Regions from separate parts of the Alishewanella sp. HH-ZS genome, predicted to be linked through region 1. Evidence: riboswitches for the same ligand, from Rfam matches in the RefSeq annotation. Region 1 holds a riboswitch; the other holds the start of a gene.
The links. Region 1 has a riboswitch for cobalamin ahead of A9165_RS04990 (TonB-dependent receptor domain-containing protein). Riboswitches for the same ligand answer to the same signal wherever they lie in the genome.
Positions count from the first base shown of each region.

Region 2: linked by a shared signal. The riboswitch ahead of A9165_RS04320 (ABC transporter ATP-binding protein) and the one ahead of A9165_RS04990 (TonB-dependent receptor domain-containing protein) in region 1 are both predicted to bind cobalamin.

Region 1 covers NZ_LZEJ01000009.1:25,343-35,498, forward strand. The annotation lists gene A9165_RS04970 (efflux RND transporter permease subunit) at 1-2,914, shown strand, start outside; gene A9165_RS04975 (SDR family NAD(P)-dependent oxidoreductase) at 3,016-3,726, opposite strand; gene A9165_RS04980 (NAD(P)/FAD-dependent oxidoreductase) at 3,719-4,687, opposite strand; gene msrA (peptide-methionine (S)-S-oxide reductase MsrA) at 4,776-5,321, shown strand; gene A9165_RS04990 (TonB-dependent receptor domain-containing protein) at 5,348-7,123, opposite strand; cobalamin riboswitch at 7,158-7,361, opposite strand; gene A9165_RS04995 (YajQ family cyclic di-GMP-binding protein) at 7,436-7,918, opposite strand; gene A9165_RS05000 (VanZ family protein) at 8,000-8,362, shown strand; gene A9165_RS05005 (ketopantoate reductase family protein) at 8,323-9,219, shown strand; gene thiI (tRNA uracil 4-sulfurtransferase ThiI) at 9,224-10,156, opposite strand, start outside.
Region 2 covers NZ_LZEJ01000007.1:56,338-66,493, forward strand. The annotation lists gene A9165_RS04290 (CoA pyrophosphatase) at 1-306, opposite strand, end outside; gene pabB (aminodeoxychorismate synthase component I) at 321-1,700, opposite strand; gene A9165_RS04300 (fumarate hydratase) at 1,799-3,328, shown strand; gene A9165_RS04305 (S9 family peptidase) at 3,380-5,398, shown strand; gene A9165_RS04310 (ABC transporter substrate-binding protein) at 5,484-6,221, opposite strand; gene A9165_RS04315 (NADPH-dependent FMN reductase) at 6,336-6,890, opposite strand; cobalamin riboswitch at 7,060-7,241, shown strand; gene A9165_RS04320 (ABC transporter ATP-binding protein) at 7,345-8,139, shown strand; gene A9165_RS04325 (iron ABC transporter permease) at 8,136-9,128, shown strand; gene cobO (cob(I)yrinic acid a,c-diamide adenosyltransferase) at 9,141-9,743, shown strand; gene A9165_RS04335 (cobalamin-binding protein) at 9,745-10,156, shown strand, end outside.

The DNA.
Region 1 (10,156 bases):
CAGCAGCCGCAATGGCCGCTCCAGCATTACCATTGAGTTTAACGTAGAGCGGGACATCGACGCAGCCGCTAACGATGTACGCGAGCGGGTTTCACGCGCACTGAATAACCTGCCAGATCAAGCGGACCCACCAGAAGTCTTTAAAGCCAATGCTGACGAAGATACCATCGCCTGGTTTTTGCTTAACAGCGACAATATGACCACGCTGGAACTGACTGATTATGCCAACCGCTATATTGCAGAGCGGTTTTCGGTAGTCGATGGCGTGGCTCGCCTGCAGTTTGGTGGTGCCCGCGATTATGCGATGCGGATTTGGTTAGACCGCGATGCGATGGCTGCCCGTGGTGTCACAGTACAAGATGTTGAGGCGGTACTTCGCGCCGAAAACGTTGAACTGCCAGCCGGTAATATTAAATCGATCGATCGCGATTTTACGGTTCGGGTGGTGCGCTCTTTCCGCACCCAGCAGGACTTTGAACGCATCGTCGTTAAACGCGGAGCTAATAACTATCTGGTAAGACTGGCAGAGATTGCCGATGTCATGTTAACGGCAGAAGATGAGGAAGGTGAATTCCGCAGTGACGGTAAGAATATCCTCGGTATCGGTATTATCAAACAGTCAAAAGCCAATACGCTGGAAGTGGTACGCAACGCCCGGGCGGAAATGGAACGCATCAAGGCTAATCTGCCGCCGGGCATGACCATTGAGCCAGGCTATGACTCTTCAGTCTTTATTGCCCAGTCGATTAAAGAAGTTTATAACACCCTCGGTATCGCCATGTGCATGGTTATTCTGGTGATTTTCCTGTTCCTCGGCAATATCAGAGCCACCTTTATTCCGGCTATTACCGTACCGGTGGCACTGGTCTCTGCGGTAACAGTACTCTTCGCTCTGGATTTTTCTATTAACCTGTTGACCTTGCTGGCAATGGTACTGGCGATTGGTCTGGTGGTAGATGACTCTATCGTGGTATTGGAGAATATCTACCGCCGGATTGAACAGGGCGAAGCACCATTGTTGGCAGCCTATCGCGGTGCCCGTGAAGTGGGTTTTGCGGTGGTTGCCACTACCTTGGTACTGATTTCCGTCTTTGTGCCACTGGTCTTTATGCAGGGCCAGTTGGGTAAGCTATTCACTGAATTTGCGCTGGCGGTGGCAGCAGCGGTGGCGTTTTCCAGTGTGGTGGCGCTGACGTTATCACCTATGCTGTGCTCAAAAATCCTGAGTCACCGCAAACGCGAGAGCAAGCTGGGTACCTGGCTGCACGCTGCTTTTGCTAAGCTGGAAGCCGCTTATAAGAGCCAGTTAGCCGTGGTCTGCAACACCCGTTGGCCGGTACTCATCGTCGTAGCGCTGTGTTTTCTGGCCAGCTATCAATTGGTACGAATGCTACCAAGCGAACTGGCACCACAAGAGGATCGTGGTACCTTCTTTGTGATGATGAGTCCGGCTGAAGGCGCCAGCTATCAGAGCAATAGCCGCAATATGCGGTTAATTGAAGATATCCTGACCCCTTATTACCAGGACGGTCAGTTGACGCGAATGCTGATCCGGGTACCAGGCTGGGGCAACAGCGGTGGTATTGCCATAGTGGGTACCGAGAATTGGTATAACGGTAAACGACCGACTCAGGAGCTAGTGACTGAAATTGGCCAAAAAATTAACGAACTGCCAGATGTTAGGGCCTTCACCTTTATGCGTGGTGGATTAGGCGGCGGTGGCGGCGGTAACCGGCCGGTGCAGTTCGTGATTCAGGGCAATACCTATGAGGAACTGGCACAGTGGCGCGATATTATTTTACGCCGAGCAGCAGAGAATCCGAATTTATTGATGCTGGATCACGATTACAAAGAAACGGTACCGCAGGTATTGGTAGAAATCGATACCGACCGTGCCGGTGATTTAGGTGTCTCGGTCGGCGCCATTGGCCGGGCGCTGGAAGCGATGCTGGGTGGCCGTCGGGTGACCACCTTCCTGGATCGTGGCCGGGAATATGATGTGATTATCGAGGGCCTGGATGATGACTTCCGCGCCCCTGGTAAAATCAGCAATGTCTATATTCGCTCAGACAGCAGCCGGGAGTTAATTCCGCTGGATAACCTGGTGACCTTGCGTGAAGAAGCTACGGCTTCAAGCCTGAACCGCTATAACCGGATGCGTGCCATTACTATCACTGGTGGTCTGGCGCCCGGCTACAGTCTGGGGGAAGCACTGGAGTATCTGGAGACGATTGTCCGAACCGAAATTGATGAGCCGGTCGGTATTGATTACAAAGGCGAGTCGTTACTGTTCCAGGAAAGTGGTAAATCGACAACACTGGTATTTGTACTGGCATTGATTATCACCTATCTGGTACTGGCGGCTCAGTTTGAAAGCTTTATCCATCCGCTGGTCATTATGATCACCGTGCCACTTGGTCTGGTTGGTGCCCTGTCAGGTCTGTATTTCTCTGGTATGACACTGAATATCTACAGTCAAATCGGACTCGTGATGCTGATAGGCTTAGTGGCGAAGAACGGCATCCTGATTGTGGAGTTCGCCAACCAGCTGCGTGATGCCGGGATCGCCTTTGAAGAGGCGGTAAAGCGCGCTGCGGCGCAGCGGCTGCGCCCTATCGTGATGACTGCCTTTACAACCGTGATGAGTAGCTTGCCGTTAGTACTGGCAACAGGCCCGGGCTCAGAAAGCCGGATGGTGATTGGTATGGTAATTTTAAGCGGTGTCGCCTTTGCGACCCTGCTGACGCTCTACGTAGTGCCTGTGACCTATATTGCGATTGCCCGTAACACTGGCTCACCGAAAGCATTAAGTCGTGAGCTGGAACGTCTGGAAGCGGCTGCGCCGGACGAACATGCGGCTGATGAGGTGGTGCCGGGCGCTATCGATAGCGATAACTCGCCTGCGAAGTCCTAACTGGCGTAAGTAACAATCCACCTCTATAGGAGGTGGATTAAGATTAACAATAAAAAACGGGAGCCTGGTGCTCCCGTTTTTTATTGTGCCGCATCAGAGCATTAAAAAGGGATCGGCTGCCCGTCCCAATTCAGCAGCAAACCGGAGTCCGTCAGCTGGCTTTGCCGGATCACGCTTAGCAAACGTTCCGCCGTTGCCGCTGCGCTTTGCAACTGCCCTGCCGGCAGCCGCTGCTGAAAAGGTGCTGACAAAGCGCTGTCGGTGGTGCCCGGATGCAGGCTAAACAGCGCTGCAGTTTTATTCACACGGCCAAGCTCAATACTGACGCAGCGTACCAGCATATTCAGCGCCGCCTTGGCCATCCGGTAACTGTACCAACCACCGAGCTGATTATCACTGATACTCCCGACCTTAGCACTGAGTACCGCTACCCGGATCCCCGGTTGTTTCTGTAGCCAGGGCTGTAGTGCCTGCAAATAGAAAACCGGGCTAAACAGATTAATCTCCATACTCTGCTGCAGCGCCTCTCGGCTTACTTGCTGCAGACTTTTCTCCGGCAAATGCCCATCGCCATGCAACCAGCCCTGGCATATCACAACGGCGGTAACGGGCAGCTGAAAAATCCTGGCCAAAACCGCGTCAGCTGCGCCCTGCTCTGCACTCTGTAGTTGGTACCAGCTCACACCGGATATCGGCTCAGCTAACGGCTGGCGGCTGATCGCCGAAACCTGATGCCCGGCAGCCAATAAATTCTGTAGCAGGCCCTGCGCAATACCGCCGCTGGCGCCAATAATTAACCAGTGTTCAGTCATTTTGTATCTGCTCCGCCACCTCAGTACCACTTAACCAGGCATTTTCTACCCTTCCGCCGCGCAACCAGTCACCAGCCAGCCAAAGGCCAGCTGCAAGACTAACCGGCGGTACTGGCTGTGCAACCTCCGCAATCTGAGCAAAGCGCCAGCGATGGCAGATAGCAGCCGCAACCTCGACCGGCTGTGCCAAAACCTTAGTCAGCAATTCGGCAGCCAGCTCCTGCCAGAAGCTGGCCGGCTGCTCCAGATGCTGCTGACTAAAGGCGGCCGTAAAATGCAATAGCCAATGCTCCGGGCCTGCCCGCCCGGGTTTACTATTTTGCCGGCAAAGCCACGACAACGGCAGTTGCGGGTCTTTGACAAAGATCCCGCCAACATTGCTACCGCTTGGCCTTGTCAATTGCAAATCAACCGCCCAACAGGGGGTCAGTATCTGTTGCGGTAACAGTGTGCTGAACTCAGCTGGCAATAGTGCTGCGGCTTGCTGAGGTGGTACTGTCAGTACCACCTGGCTAAAAGGGCCATAGTCCTGACCTGTTGTATCCTGCAGCCACCAATAATGATCTTGCTGCCAGATCCGTTGCAGTTGACATTGATAGCGGATATCCAGCCCCTGCGCCAGCTGTCGCAGTGGGCTATGCATCGCCGGCACACCGACAAAACGCAGCTGAGCGTCCGGAGATGGCAGCAGTTTACCCGCCACAAACTGCGACATGGCTGCCAACCAGGGGGCAACCACGCCTTGCTGTTGCCATTGTTGAACCTGTGCCATAAAAGACGGATGCCGGGCGGTAAAATACTGCGCACCTAAATCCAGATAACCCTCAGCGCTGCGTTTACTGGTCATACGCCCACCCGGCCCGCGGGCTTTATCAAATAGCTGAACCGGCTTGCCCAGTTGTTGCAGCCGGTTAGCACAAGCCAGGCCGGCGATACCGGCACCGACTACAGCGATCGTCATCTTTTACTGATCCCATCTAAACTAATAATGTGCTACTTACGTTAAACTTAAGGTAGATGATCAAATCACAGCGCAGGGAGTATCAAAAATGGCAAACGAAGTGGCAACCTTTGGTGCCGGCTGCTTTTGGTGTCTGGAGGCAGCACTGAATGAACTTGAGGGCGTGCACAGCGCGCTCAGTGGTTATATGGGCGGCCATACCGCAGCGCCGGATTATCAGAGTGTCTGCAGTGGCCAGACAGGTCATGCCGAAGTGGTGCAGGTTAGCTATGACCGGGAGCGCATCAGCTTTGCCGAGCTCTGTCAGGTATTTTTTGCCCTGCATGACCCGACCCAGCTAAACCGCCAGGGCAATGATATTGGCAGCCAATACCGCTCAGTCATTTTTTATCACAGCGGCAGCCAACAGCAACAGGCGGAGGCCTTTATTAGCGAGCTCAATCAGGCCGGTCTGTTCGATGCCGCTATCGTCACCGAGCTCAGTCCGGCCAGTACCTTTTATCCGGCAGAGGCCTATCATCAGGGCTATTACCGCCAGAATCTGCAACAAGGCTATTGCCACTGGATCATCACCCCGAAGCTGCAGAAGTTTCGCCAGCAGTTTTTAGCTCAGCTAAAACAAAGGCCGTCATAACGACGGCCTCTGGCGCACCATATCGCTTAGAATAAGCGGTATTGCAGGCTAAGATTCAGATTCACACCGGCGGTATTGTAACCGTCGCTGGTTTGATACTGTTTATCCAGCAGGTTATCCACTTTGGCCCGTAGCGTCAGCGCAGGTTGCAGCTGATAGGCCAGGCCCAGCCCCCACAGCGTAAAGCCGCCCAGCTCGCTGCGGCTGGCAAAATCGCCCTGATAGGTATCACTCTGATAATCCGCTGTCACAAAGGCGCTCAGCGCCTGCCATTGCTGCTCTAATCGCCAGTGTAACGTATGTTTGGGCCGGCGCACCAAACGCTGACCACTTAACTGATTTTTGGTATTCAACAAGGTATAGGCCAGCTGTTGGGTCAAACTGCCCAGCTCTGCGGTCACGGCGAACTCGACACCGGACAAACGCGCCCGGCTGATATTTTCCGGCCGGAAACTGGTCATATCAAACTGGATCAGATCCTGCACCTGGGTTTCGAACCAGGCCAGTTCAAAACTACCATTGGCAACCTGATAGCTAAGCGCAATCTCATCCGCCACACTGCGCTCTGGCGCAAGCTCTGCATTGCCGCTGCCCGGATAGTATAAATCATTAAAGGTCGGCGCTTTAAAGGCCGCACCACGGCTGGTCCGTACTAACCAATGTTCGGCAAAACGATAACCAGCCGCCAGTTGCCAGGTATTATTGGCGCCATATTGGTCGGTCAGATCGCGCCTGGCCGAGCCCTCCAGTAACCAGCTATCCTGCTTCAGATGCACACCACTGAATAGCGCCTGATTGATGCGCCGGCTTTCCAGATAACCGACACCCGAGCGCTGTACATCTTCGCTATACCAGTTAACACCCGCTAACCAATTCAGCGCCTCGCTCAATGCCAGGTTGGCCTGATAGTTAAACTCCTCGCGCTCGGTGACAAAGGGGCTGCGGGAGTCTGGACCAAAGCTGGTCTCATCATCCAGGCTACGGCTAAGCTGAGCCTGCTGTTGCAGCTGGTCGGCAGCATACTGCCAACCCAAAATATAGCTGCGATGCAATACATCGCCCTGATCTTCACTCCCCCAGGCGGTATCATACTGATAGGTGCCGGAGTTAATATCAAACTGGGCATTAAAGTCCCCCGCTACCGTGGTCAGGGCAGCAGCAAATTTGGCAAAACGCTGTTGATAGCCATCCCGGTCCGGATCCAGACCATCCCGCACGTCAAAACCGTCGGCCCGGCTGTAGCCGAAAGCGCTGTTTAACTGCAGCGCCCCAAATTGCTGGCCCAGCGCCAGATCGGCAGCGGCCTGTCCGTAACTGCCGGCATTCAGTTGCAGCTCAGCGCCCTGCCCCTGGCGGGTACTAATGACGATCACCCCAGCGAGTGCATCGGCGCCATACCAGGCCGCGCGGGGTCCACGGATCACCTCAATCCGCTCAATTAATTCCAGCGGCACCATACTCAGGGCTTTGGCACCGGTGGTGGCCGAGCCAGCGCGCACGCCGTCAATCAACACCAGGGTGTAACCGGTATTACCGCCGCGCAGATAAAGACCAGTACTTTGGCCACGGCCACCATCCCGCGACAGGTTAATGCCCGGCAACTGTGCTAATAGGGCCGGTAAGTCGGCAGCTTGCCGGGCCAGAATATCTTCACGCTCCAGCACCGAGATACTGGCCAATACATCGGCTTCTGCTAAGGCAGTGCGGCTGGCGTGAATATTAATGCGTTCAACAGACTCAGCCATAGTTGTGGCTGAACAAAGCGTAAGTAGCAGCGGTGCTGCCAGACGAAATTGCAACATAGCATCTCCCAATGTGCCCACCGCACATTGCATCAGGTTGGTCGGATTGTCAGGCCGGTCTCCGGGCTTGTTACCTGGCAGCTGTGGGCCACCACCTGCTTCACCTTCCCATCTTGCGACAGTGGCATCAGAAACAGGTACAGTCACTTACCGTTGCGGGGGCAGCTCTGGTGTTACACCAGATTCCCGTTTAACCCTCGGCAGCATCTGCCGGGGCACCTGAAAATAAAAACGGCTTCTATCCGAAGATAAAAGCCGTCGCAGTTTACGCCCTTCTCTCAGAATGTCAACAGACTTCTGGATGGCTGAACCTTAATCGCGAAAGTTGGTGAACTGAAACGCTTGCTCCAGCTCGGCGCCACGCACCAGTGCAATGACTTCCTGCAGGTCGTCGCGCTTTTTGCCGGTCACCCGTACCTGCTCGCCCTGGATCGAAGCCTGTACCTTGGCTTTGCTGTCTTTAATCAGCTTAACCAGTTTTTTCGCCATCTCGGTTTCAATACCTTGTAACAGATTCAAGGTCTTACTACAGGTTTTACCTGAGAAGGTGACACTACCCTCTTTGAATGAACGGATATCAATACCGCGTTTCACAGCCTTAGTCAGAAAAATCTCCACCATTTGCTGCAGCTGAAACTCGGCATCAGCGGTCAGGGTCACCACTTTGTCTTTTAACGCAAATTCTGCGGTGACACCGCGAAAGTCAAAGCGGGTTTGTAATTCCCGATTGGCATTATCAACAGCATTCAACACTTCCTGCTGATCGACTTCTGAGACAATATCAAAGGACGGCATCTTATTCTCCTGTATGCGGTTTACTGGCGATTATAACCAGAAAACTGTTACAATCCGAGCGACTTTCGCGGAGGTTGTAACGTGCCCCAATCCTTTTATCGTCTGTTATGCGTGCTGGTGTTAATTGTTTCTACTGTAGGTTTTCTGGCTGAAATCAGTGGTCACCGCGTCGGTGCCGGTATTGCTAACCTGGATAAACTGGCGCACTTTCTGATTTTTGTTGTACTAAGTTGGCTGTTTTTCAAAGGCTTTCGCCTGGTATTCTGGAAATTGTTTCTTTTGCTGGCACTGTATGGCGCGCTGATTGAAGTCGTGCAGGAGCACTTCACCCGTCGCCACGGCGATATCTGGGATTGGCTGGCAGATATCGCTGGCATCCTGGCATTTTACCTCGGACGTAAGCTATGGCACTTTTGCCGCCCGCGCAGCCGCGCTGCCAGATAGTTGGCCGTGGCGCCATCGGCCTGCTTGCTGCCAGTCGGTTGCAACTGGCCGGCTGGCAGGTCAGTCTATGGCTGCGGCAAGCGGCAAACCTTGATTGCATTTTTGTACCAGCAGAAGGAGCGCCCCGGTCACTGCATTTCCCCGCGGCCGAAGCACCGTTAACGCTGTTGTTAGTGCCAGTAAAAGCCTATGCCGTGCAAAGCTGCTTGCAGCAACTGGCGTCAGTACTTGCCGCCGATGCCCAGCTGATTGTCAGCCACAACGGCATGCCGGATCTGGCGTGGCTGCAACAGCAGCCGGCTCCGGGTCAGGGATTGTGGTTTCTGTCAACCAGCCATGCGGCTTTGCGCAGCGCTGATGGTGTGCAACATAGTGGTTTGGGGCAAAGCGTGCTGGCGCCTTTAAACGCTAAGGCGCAGCAAGCCACAGCAAGCGTGATGGCGATGCTGGATACGGCGCTGGGACCGGTGACCTTGACTGACGATATCCGGCCGGCTTTATGGCGCAAACTGGCCGTCAATGCGGCGATCAATCCGCTGACCGCACTTCATCAGTGCCGCAATGGCGCTTTGGCCGCAGCAGACTATCAACCCTTACTGGCGGCTATTGTGCGTGAGGTCTGTCTGGTAGCCGGCGCGGAAGGTATCAGCCTGTTGCCGGAGCCAACGCTGGCGTTAGTACAACAGGTGATCGCCAATACTGCGCACAACTATTCCTCGATGCAGCAAGATGTCAGCGCCGGACGTCAAACGGAAATCGCTGCCATCACCGGCTATATTGTGTCACGTGCAGCCAGTCACGGTTTGTCGGTACCAGAGAACCTGGCCTTATGGCAGGCGCTTCGTCATACCGCCTGAGCTATCAGGGCCGGTACACCGCCACATTTTGATAACCCATTTCCTGCAGCAGTAAGGCCTGTAGCCGGCTCATTACGCCGCGTTCGCAATAACAGTAATACTGTTTGCTCTGGTCCAGTTGCGGGAATTGGGAAGCCAGCCGGAAAAACGGGATCTGTTGTACCTGATGGCTATGCAATTGCAAGGGTTTGGCCTCAGTTTCATCCGGTGCTCGGATATCCAGCACCACCGCATCCGCAGGCAATACATCTTCTACTGCCACGGTACGGGCCTGTTGCTCGGCCTGATACTCTATGGTGCGAATATCCAGAATTTTGGCTTCCCTTACCACCTGCTGCAAGATAGCACTGTCAAAGGCCGCTTCCGTCGCCTCCACCTCTGACAGCACGGCATTGACGGTCGGGCTCTTTGAAATCACGCCACAGTATTCCGGCATAGTGCGGGCCAGTTCCTCAGCACCAATCTGTTTTGCCAGATCGATGATTTCCTGTTTATCCTGATAAATCAGTGGCCGCAGGATCAGTGTATCGGTGACCCGGTCAATTACCGCCAGATTGGCAATGGTCTGGCTGGCAACCTGACCGATACTTTCACCGGTCACCAGCGCTTTGATGTCCAGATCTGCTGCTACCTGACTGGCGGCACGCATCATCATCCGTTTTAACACCACGCCCATCAGGCCGGATTCCACTTTCTCCAGAATTTCGGTTACCACCGGCGCAAAATCAACACTGACAAATTTCACCCGATGCGACAAACTGTATTTTTGCCACAGATAAAATGCCATTTCCCGCACACCGGTTTCATGCGCTGCGCCACCTAAATTGAAGAACAGATAGTGCGTGCGTAACCCCTTACGGATCATCAGATAACTGGCCACCGCTGAATCATAGCCGCCTGAAATCAGGGAAAGAACATCAGATTGCGACGGTAGCGG
Region 2 (10,156 bases), on a different contig from region 1:
ATTGTGCGCGGGTAAAGCGCCGAGCAAGCGGATATGCGCCGCGCTAATGCCAATTTCTTCTGCGGTTTCACGCAGCGCAGCGTCAGCAGCGCTCTCGCCGGGTTCCAGCATGCCGCCCGGAAAACTGATTTGCCCGGGATGATGCGCCAAGGTGAGGGCACGGCGGGTAAACAAGATGTTCAGCTGATCAGCAGAATAGATCAGTGGCACCAGTACCGCGCTTTGCCTGAGGCCTACAGCAGGCTGCGGGCTGAGCTGCGGCAGCGGTCTGAGGATAAAGCGACTGACAAGTTGTTGTAGCTGCATCGGCGCTCCACTGTCTATTCTGGCGGCATGGCGCTTAACACCGGTAGAATTTTTGCCACCTTATCCAGCGTTTCCTGATACTCGCTGTCAGCTTTCGAATCCGCCACCAGACCACCACCAGCCCAGCAATAGATCTGCCCCTGTTCACAAACCAGGGTGCGGATCGCGATATTGGTATCCATACGGCCGGTACTGCTGATATAGCCGATGGCGCCGCAATAGACGCTGCGCCGGTGGGGTTCCAGCTGTTCAATTAATTGCATGGCACTGATTTTCGGGGCGCCGGTAATAGAGCCGCCGGGAAAGGCCGCCCGCAGCAAATCACAGGCGCTATTCGGTGCTGCCAGGGTGCCGGTAACGGTACTGACCAGATGATGCACGGCCGGAAAGCTCTCAATTGCAAACAATGCCGGCACCTCGACCGAACCCGGCTGACACACCTTACCCAGATCGTTGCGCAGCAGATCAACGATCATCACATTTTCGGCGCGATCTTTCGTCGAGGTTTGCAGATTTTCGGCTTCAATCTGGTCGGTTTGGGCACAGAACCCACGCGGCCGGGTACCTTTTATTGGTTTGGTTTCAATCTGACCATCCTCAAGCAGCAAAAAGCGTTCCGGCGAGATACTGAGTACGGCGGCGGCTGGCAAGCGGATAAAGGCAGAAAAAGGCGCTGCATTTTTTTGCCGCAGCTTTAGATACGCCAGCCATTCATCGCCCTGATAAGCGGCGCTAAAGCGCTGTGCCAGATTGATTTGGTAGCAGTTACCGCTACTGAGCTCTTGCTGTACCCGGGCGAATTTATGCTGATACTCAGCCTGGGTCATATTGGCTTGCCAGTCACTTTGCAAACTAAAGGGGCGGCATAGCGGCGGTTGCGTGCGTAATCTTTGCTGCAATTTATGCCAGTGTTGTTCTGCATCCTGCCGGTAGTCGGTGTACCATAGCTGCTTCTGTTGTTGGTCATAAATCAGCGCCCATTGATACAGACCCAGCGCCATATCCGGTAACTGCAAATCAGCTTGCGCCTGTTCCGGCAGGCGTTCCAGATAGCGGCCCAGATCATAACCAAAGTAACCAAGGGCGCCGCCGACAAAGGGCAGCTCACTGTGACAGGGCGTAGCAAAGTAACGCTTTAGCGCACAGTCTAATACCTTGAACGGATCGGTTGTGTAATGATGGCTGCCGTGCTCGTCGGTCAGGATGGTTTTACCGTGCTGGCTATGCAGGGTTGCCACCGGCTGTGCCACCATAATCTGGTAACGGCTATTCGGGTGACTGGCATCCGCTGAATCGAGCAACATTGACCAGGGCTCACTGGCAAAATGGGCGAAGATCTCCAGCAGAGAGAATTCGGGTTCAGATTTGGCGTCGTATATCAGATACTGCTGCATGATTTGGACTAGCCGCTGTTGGGGATGCGCGCTATCATACCAGCACCCACACTAATAGTTAAATGTCTCGCCGCTTGGGCGACAGAGGAAGGGCAAGCATGACGGTTATTCGCCAACAAGATTTTATTGAAAGCATCGAAGATGCACTGCAGTACATCTCCTATTATCACCCACTTGATTTTATTCAGGCACTGGAAGTGGCTTATCACAAAGAGCAAAACCAGGCCGCGAAAGATGCCATTGCACAAATTCTGATTAACTCGCGGATGTCAGCAGAAGGCCATCGTCCGATCTGTCAGGATACCGGCATTGTTACCTGCTTCGTTAAGATTGGCATGGATGTGAAATGGGATAAAACTGACCTGACGGTACAGCAAATGGTTGATGAAGGCACCCGCCGTGCTTATATGAACCCGGATAACCCGCTGCGGGCCTCTATTGTTGCTGATCCGGCCGGTTTGCGTAAAAACACAAAGGATAATACCCCGGCCGTGGTGCATATCGATCTGGTGCCTGGTCATCATGTCGAAGTGATGATCGCGGCTAAAGGCGGTGGCTCAGAAAATAAAACCAAGATGGCGATGCTGAACCCGTCAGATTCTATTGTCGATTGGGTGCTGGAAACCCTGCCAAAAATGGGTGCTGGCTGGTGTCCGCCAGGGATGCTCGGCATCGGTATTGGCGGTACGGCGGAAAAAGCCGCGGTGCTGGCGAAAGAATCGCTGATGGAGCCGGTGGATATTCAGGAGCTACTGGCTAGAGGGCCGCAAAATGCGGAAGAAAAATTGCGGTTAGAGTTGTATGAAAAAGTCAATAAACTGGGCATTGGCGCCCAGGGCCTGGGTGGCTTAACCACGGTGGTGGATGTCAAAATCAAATCGGTACCTACTCATGCGGCCTCATTGCCGGTGGTAATGATCCCGAACTGTGCCGCCACCCGCCATGTACATTTCCATTTAGATGGTTCTGGCCCGGCCGATATTACGCCGCCGAAGCTGGAAGACTGGCCGCAGGTGACCTGGGAGTTGGGCAGCAATGTACGCCGGGTTAATCTGGATACCGTGACGCCAGAGGATGTGCAAAGCTGGCAAGCCGGTGAAACCGTGCTGCTAAGCGGTAAGATGTTAACCGGCCGTGATGCGGCGCACAAACGTATTGCCGATATGCTGAATAAAGGCGAAGGCTTACCGCAGGGCGTCGATCTGAAAAATAAATTTATCTATTACGTTGGCCCTGTTGATGCCGTACGTGACGAAGTAGTAGGTCCGGCCGGTCCGACAACCGCGACCCGGATGGATAAATTTACCGAAATGATGTTGTCGCAAACCGGTTTGCTGGGCATGATTGGTAAATCTGAGCGCGGTGATCAAACGGTTGAGAGTATCAAGCAGCATAAAGCCGTTTATCTGATGGCCGTGGGCGGCGCCGCTTATCTGGTGTCGAAAGCCATTAAGAAAGCCCGGGTCGTGGCCTTTGCTGATCTGGGTATGGAAGCGATCTATGAGTTTGAAGTCGAAGATATGCCGGTAACCGTAGCGGTGGACAGTAACGGTAATAACGTGCATAAACAGGGCCCGGCGATCTGGAAAGCTAATATTGCCGAGCTGGATGCCAAACTGAAAGCCTGATTCTAACAAGGCCGCAGCCACGACTGCGGCTTTTTACTAACTGGGGGAAGCATGAAACATCTGAGTTTAGTGGCGTTAGCACTTTTCAGTGCTGGTGCGCTGGCCAAAGGACCACTGACGGTCGAACATCTGAATCAACATAATAAAATTGGTAATCTGGCTTTGTCGCCGGACGGCCGTACCCTGGTTTACAGCCAGACTAACGGCGGTTTTGCGCCGGCTGATACCAGCCATGATCTCTATTTAATGCAACTGGGTGAAAATCGGCAAGTTCGCCGTTTAACCGAAAACAGTAGCCGCGAAACGGCGGTGCAGTGGCACCCGGATGGCAAGAGTATTTTCTTTTTAGCCAATCGCACTGGCAGCACCCAGCTGTGGCAAATGTCGCTGGAGGGCGGTGAAGCCCGTCAGGTGACCCGGCTACCGTTACCGGTAAATGGCTTTAAACTGGCCAGTGATGGTAAAACCCTGGCGCTGAGCTTAACGGTGAAACCCGGTTGCCAGACGCTGCAATGTACGCTGGATGCCAAAGCCAAAGAGGCGGAGCGCAAAGATACGGCGCTGGCTTATGATCAGTTGATGGTACGGCATTGGGATCACTGGCTGGATCAGTATCGCGAACATCTGCATGTGGCGGTGCTCGGCGATGTTCCTGTTACCGATGCGAAAAACCTGATGGCCGACTGGAATACCAATATCGCCGGCATCAGTGAAGTCGCCTTTACGTCTGATAATCAGCAACTGGTATTCAGTGCTAAGATCCCTGCGGTTGATCAGGCCTGGCACACTAACTTTGATTTGTTTCAGGTGTCGATTAATGGTGGTGAGAAGGTCAATCTGACCGCGGAAAACCCGGCCTGGGATGCCAAGCCCAAGTTCTCCAATGATGGTCGTTTTCTGGCGTATCTGGCGATGCAAAAGCCGGGCGCTGAGGCAGATCGCTTTGGTTTAATGTTGTTGGATTTGATCACTGGCGAGCGCAAAGAAGTGGCGCCAAACTGGGATCGCTCGATTTCTGATTTCTATTTTGGCCGTGATAACAGAACCATCTATGTCACCACTCAGGATGTCGGCCAGTACAGTATCTACGCTATTAATACCAGTTTTGGCGATGTGATTAAACTGTATGGCGATGGCTACGCCGGTAATCTGCAAGTTGCTGCGGATAAGCTGGTGTTCACCAATCACCGGCTGAATATGCCAGCCGAAATTTTCCAGACCAATGCGGATGGCTCTCAGCCGCAGCAATTAACTCAGGTTAATGGCAAATGGGCCGAAGGCATTCAGTTTGGTGACTTTGAACAGTTCAGCTTTAAAGGCGCTGAAGATGCTACCGTCTATGGTTATCTGGTTAAACCCTGGAACTTTGAGCCAAACAAAAAGTACCCGATGGCCTTTTTAGTGCATGGTGGCCCACAAGGTAGCTTTGGCAATATGTTTAACGAACGTTGGAATGCCCAACTGTATGCAGCCAAAGGCTATGCGGTGGTGATGGTCGATTTCCACGGCTCTACCGGCTATGGTCAGGCCTTTACCGACTCAATCAGCCGTGATTGGGGTGGCAAGCCGCTGGTTGATCTGCAAAAAGGCTTTGCGCATGTGGTGCAGGCTTATCCGTGGATCGATGGCAATCGTGCCTGTGCGCTGGGTGCCTCTTATGGCGGCTTTATGATGAACTGGATCGCCGGTAACTGGCCGGATGGCTTTAAGTGTCTGGTTAACCATGCCGGCTTATATGATATGCCAAGCTTCTACGGCAGCACCGAAGAGCTTTGGTTCCCAGAGTTTGATCTAGGTGGCACGGCCTGGAACCCGGAGTCAGACTATCAGAAATTTAACCCGGCGGCGCATGCCGATAAATGGCAAACGCCGATGCTGGTGATCCATGGCCTGAAAGACTATCGGGTACCTTATGCACAAGGCTTAGGTGCCTTTACTAACCTGCAGCGCAAGGGTATTGAGTCGCGCCTGGTGATTTTCCCGGATGAAAACCACTGGATCTTAAAGCCAGATAACCGGGTGCGCTGGTATAACGAAGTATTCCAGTGGCTGGAAAAATATACCCGTTAATATAATCTGTTGTTGTGAGAACCCCGTGCTGTTTGGCGGGGTTTTTTATTTGTCAAAGCGTGATACGAAATGACGTAACAGGGAGTTAGTACTCGGCAAAAGGCTTTTCATTGCGCGAAAGCTGGCGTCGCGGTGCCGGTACGCCGTATTTTAACCGCAGACGCTCGGCAAAACCTTCACGCTCCAGCTGAAACAACATCTGCGTGAGCCTTGGGATCAGCTCCTGATGTTGTCGGTGTAGAAAATGATAATCCGGCAGGCTTTGTAGAATTTGCTCACTGATCGGGAATGGGCTAGTGGCATTGAGTTTGTAAGCCGGAAACAGCACACCATCGACTTTGCCAGTCAAAAACATTTGTTTGGCGGCATCCAGACTACCGCTGCCGATCACCTGACGCGAGGCAGGTAGCTTACGCAGCAACTCTTCGACAATCAAGGTGCCGCGCACATAGGCCAGGCTTTGGACTTGTGACAGCTGACACCCGGCACAGCGTTGCTGGTTAACATAGAGGTAAACATGGGTATCAAACAGCACATAAGGCACTGGCAACAGATTCTTATACTGCTGACTAATATGCAGCACACGCGCCAGTTCACCGGCCAGATTACCTTTATCAGATTCGATTAAACTGCGACCCAGCGGCACCTCGATAAAGCGGGCTTCGACACCAAGCCGTTGATAAGCTTCTGTTAGCAGGCTTTGGCTATAACGGGAAGCCGGCGAGCCCAGCGCCTGGCGAAACTCCAGCACGGTCTGTGCCGGCACATTAGCATAAGCCGGCAGCAACACACTCAAAGCTAAAAATAACCCCAGAATCCGCATCAGCTACTTATAAATCCTTTTACTGTCAAACAAAGATATTGCCCGCGTCTGATGTGCAGCAGCTAGCAACTGCGCCATTAAATACGCGATATTATAACACTATTTTCGGTTACGTCAGCCATGAGGTAAGGTTAGTTGTTTCTGCCAAAGGGACAATGCTTGCAGCAATTGCCGGATATTGTCCTGGATTTTTTGATCCAGCAGGTTTCCCTCATGGTCAAAGGCGCCGCTAAAGGCATTGGCAAAGACTTCCGGCTTATTCAGAGGGTGTAAGTCCAGATAAACACAGACCTGGCGTAAATGATATTGTGAACGGGAACTGCCCATACCACCGGCAGAGCCGAGGATTGCCACCGGTTTACCGCGTAACAAGTGGTTATCCGGTTCCCGTGAGGCCCAATCCAGTGCATTTTTCAACGCTGGCGCCAGTGAGTAATTGTACTCCGGGCAGGCTAGCAGCAAGGCATCCGCCTCGGCAAACTCTTGCAGTAGGGTGCTTACGGCCGCAGGCTTCTCCGCCAGATCAGCATTATAGAAAGGCACATCTAAAAGATCGGCGATATGGATCTTCATACCGGTGGGGGCGTTTGCCTGGGCAAAACGCAATAAACCCCGGTTAGTCGAACGGGCGCGTAAACTACCACAGATCGCAAGTACCTTAATTGTCATAATTTATCCTCATCATAGCCAAATATCCTTAACAGCTTAGCTGAAGTTAGGGCGTGTTGACGTTTTCTGCTTAGATTTTGTTTGCTTGCGCGAACCCTTCGGGCTGCTAACGTCAAAAGCCCTGGGGTTTTGCTGCAGTTCAGCTGGCTGGCGGTGACAGGTCTTAGCTGCTAGAATGCCGCAGTCTGGTGAGCTACGAGCTTGAAAAGGGAATCAGGTGGAATACCTGAACTGTACCCGCAACTGTGAAACGCGCTGCAGCTAATACCACTGTGTCAGTATTGATAACGGGAAGGTGGCTGTGGGTTATCGCGTTAAGTCAGGAGACCTGCCAGAACACGAATGTTGTCTTCGATACGCCCGTGCGGGAATACACGGTAGCGCCTTTGCCCTGCCTGCAGCTTGTACTGCCGGTTGTCCTTGGTTGCTGCCCATTAACTAACTGGACAATCGCGTGAGCGCCATTTATTCATTACAGCAAATTAATCTGAGCTATCCGCAGCAGCGGCAGCGCACCCAGGTGCTGCAGGATATCAGCCTGGAGCTGGCACCCGGTGAGCTGGTGGGAATTATCGGCCCGAATGGTGCCGGCAAAAGCTCGTTGCTGTCGCTGTTAAGTGGTTGTCCGGCGCCAGACAGTGGCAAGCTGTTGTTTGCCGGTAAACCCCTGGCCAGTATCCCACTGCGGCAATTAGCCCGGCAGCTGGCATTTTTACCGCAGCATAATCCACCTTTAACCGGTTTAAGCTGTTATCAGGTAGCTGCACTTGGGCTCTTGCCGCACAAAAACTGGTTTGAACCGGATAACGATTATGATCGGCAACAAGTGTTACTGGCACTAAGCCAAACCGGTTTACTGGAAAAACAACAGCAGCCGGTCGAGAGCCTGTCGGGTGGCGAATGGCAACGGCTGACGCTGGCCCGGGCGCTGGTACAACAGGCCAGTGTGTTATTGCTGGATGAGCCGACTAACCATCTGGATGTGAAACATCAGCATCAGTTGCTTCAACTGCTGTTGCAGCTGAAAAAAACCGTCATTTGCGCTATCCATGATCTGGATCTCGCTGCGCGCTATTGTCATAAACTATTGCTGTTGGACCAGGGTAAGGTGCGTGCCTTTGGCCGTCCGGATCAGGTGTTGCAACCGGTATTACTAAGCGAGGTATTCGAATTACCGGTAGCAGTCAGTCAGCATCCGCAATATGGCTGGTGGCAGGTACAATTTATCAGCCCGCAGGTCGCATTATGAGCCGCTGGACCCGTTATTACCCGTTGGCGTTAGGCTTGCTCACGTTGGTGTTGCTGGTAAGTGTCGTGATAAGCCTGTTGCTTGGCAGTGTCTCCTTTCCGTTGTCGACGCTGGCGGCGGCAGTGCAGTTCAACGGGACTGAGCCATTGGCCGAAACCATTATCTGGCAATTGCGGCTGCCACGGGTACTGACCGCCCTACTGGTTGGGGCTGGCTTAGCGGTCAGCGGCGCTGTGCTACAAAATGCCAGCCGTAACCCACTGGCCGATCCTTATTTATTTGGTTTGATGGCCGGTGCAGCACTGGGCGCGACTATTGTCAGCATCGTGTTGCCAGAGCAGCAACTGAGTATGGCGCTGGGTGCCTTTGTCGGGGCCATGCTGGCGATTGTGCTGGTGCTGGCGGTAGCCATGCGTCAGCAACGACAACGCATTGAGATCACGCTGTTAGCCGGGGTAGCGGTATCCTTTATGCTCAGTGCTATCAGCAGCTTTATTTTGTATTTTGCCGAGCCCTTTGCCGCCAACCGGGTGATCTTCTGGTTAATGGGCAGTTTAAGCCGCAGCAGCTGGCAAAGCTTAATGTTAATTGGCCCTCCGGTCGTCTTGCTGCTGCTGCTGGCGCTGGCACTGCGACGGCAACTGGATGCACTGTTATTATCAGACAGTAGCGCCCGCAGCCTCGGCATCCGGCCCGAGCGTCTGCGCCTGGTGTTGCTGATTGCCACGGCGCTGGTCAGTGCGGTGATTGTGTCACAATGCGGCGGTATCGCCTTTGTCGGTCTGTTGGTGCCACATATGGTGCGTTATTTGTTTGGTGTCACCGCTGTGCCCTTGCTGCTGGGATCGGCCTTATTGGGCGCGGTCTTTATGTTATGGGTCGATAATCTATCGCGGACCTTGTTGGCACAGCAGGAAATCCCGCTAGGGGTCATTACCTCAGTGCTGGGAAGTCTCTTTTTCTTATTGTTGCTACGGCGACGGGTGTAATGGGGAGTACAGATGTCAGAGCAGCTTAAACAACAGCAGCATCAGGCCAGACAGCAACGGCTAAAAGCTCAGGTTGATGCGGCGGTAGCCCGTGCCAATATTGAGAAAGGGCTGCTATTGGTGTTAACCGGCAATGGTAAGGGGAAGTCCACAGCCGGTTTTGGTACTGTGGCCCGTGCCGTCGGACATGGCTTAACGGCAGCGGTGGTGCAGTTTATTAAAGGTAGCTGGGACTGTGGTGAGCGTAATTTACTGCAGCAACATGGCGTGGAGTTTGCGGTAATGGCCACCGGCTTTACCTGGGATACGCAGGATCGGGCCGGTGATATTGCCGCGGCAGAGTTGGTGTGGCAGGAAGCGGAGCGCTTTTTGGCTGACGACAGCATCGATCTGGTGCTGCTGGATGAACTGACCTATATGCTGACCTTCCATTATCTGCCGCTGGAGCGAATTGAACGGGCGCTATTAAATCGGCCAGCAAAACAACATGTGGTGATCACCGGCCGCGCCTGTCATCGTCGTTTAATTGAGTTAGCTGACACGGTCAGTGAGGTACAGGTGGTGAAACATGCTTTCGATGCTGGTGTCAAAGCACAGCGCGGTCTGGATTGGTAAGATGCGCCCATATCTGCTGCTTTGCCTGCTACTGTGGCTGCCTTTAAGTAGCCAGGCCGCGACCAGCGCAGTACCGCAACGGCTGATCAGCCTGACCCCGCATCTGACCGAATGGGTGTATTTGCTCGACGCCGGTGAGCGGCTGGTGGCGGTAAGCGATTATTCCGATTATCCGGAGGCGGCCAAATCCTTGCCGTCCTTTAATACCTTCGGTGCCTTAAATGTCGAGGCGATCCTGGCGCTGAAGCCAGATCTGGTGCTGGCCTGGCGTGGCGGTAATCCGGAGGCCGATTTACAGCGCCTGCAGCAATTCGGCATTCGGGTGTTTTATTCTGAGCCAGTATTACTGGATGATATTGCCAGCGAGCTTGTTGAGTTAGGGCTGCTACTAGGTCAGGTAGAGCAAGGACAGC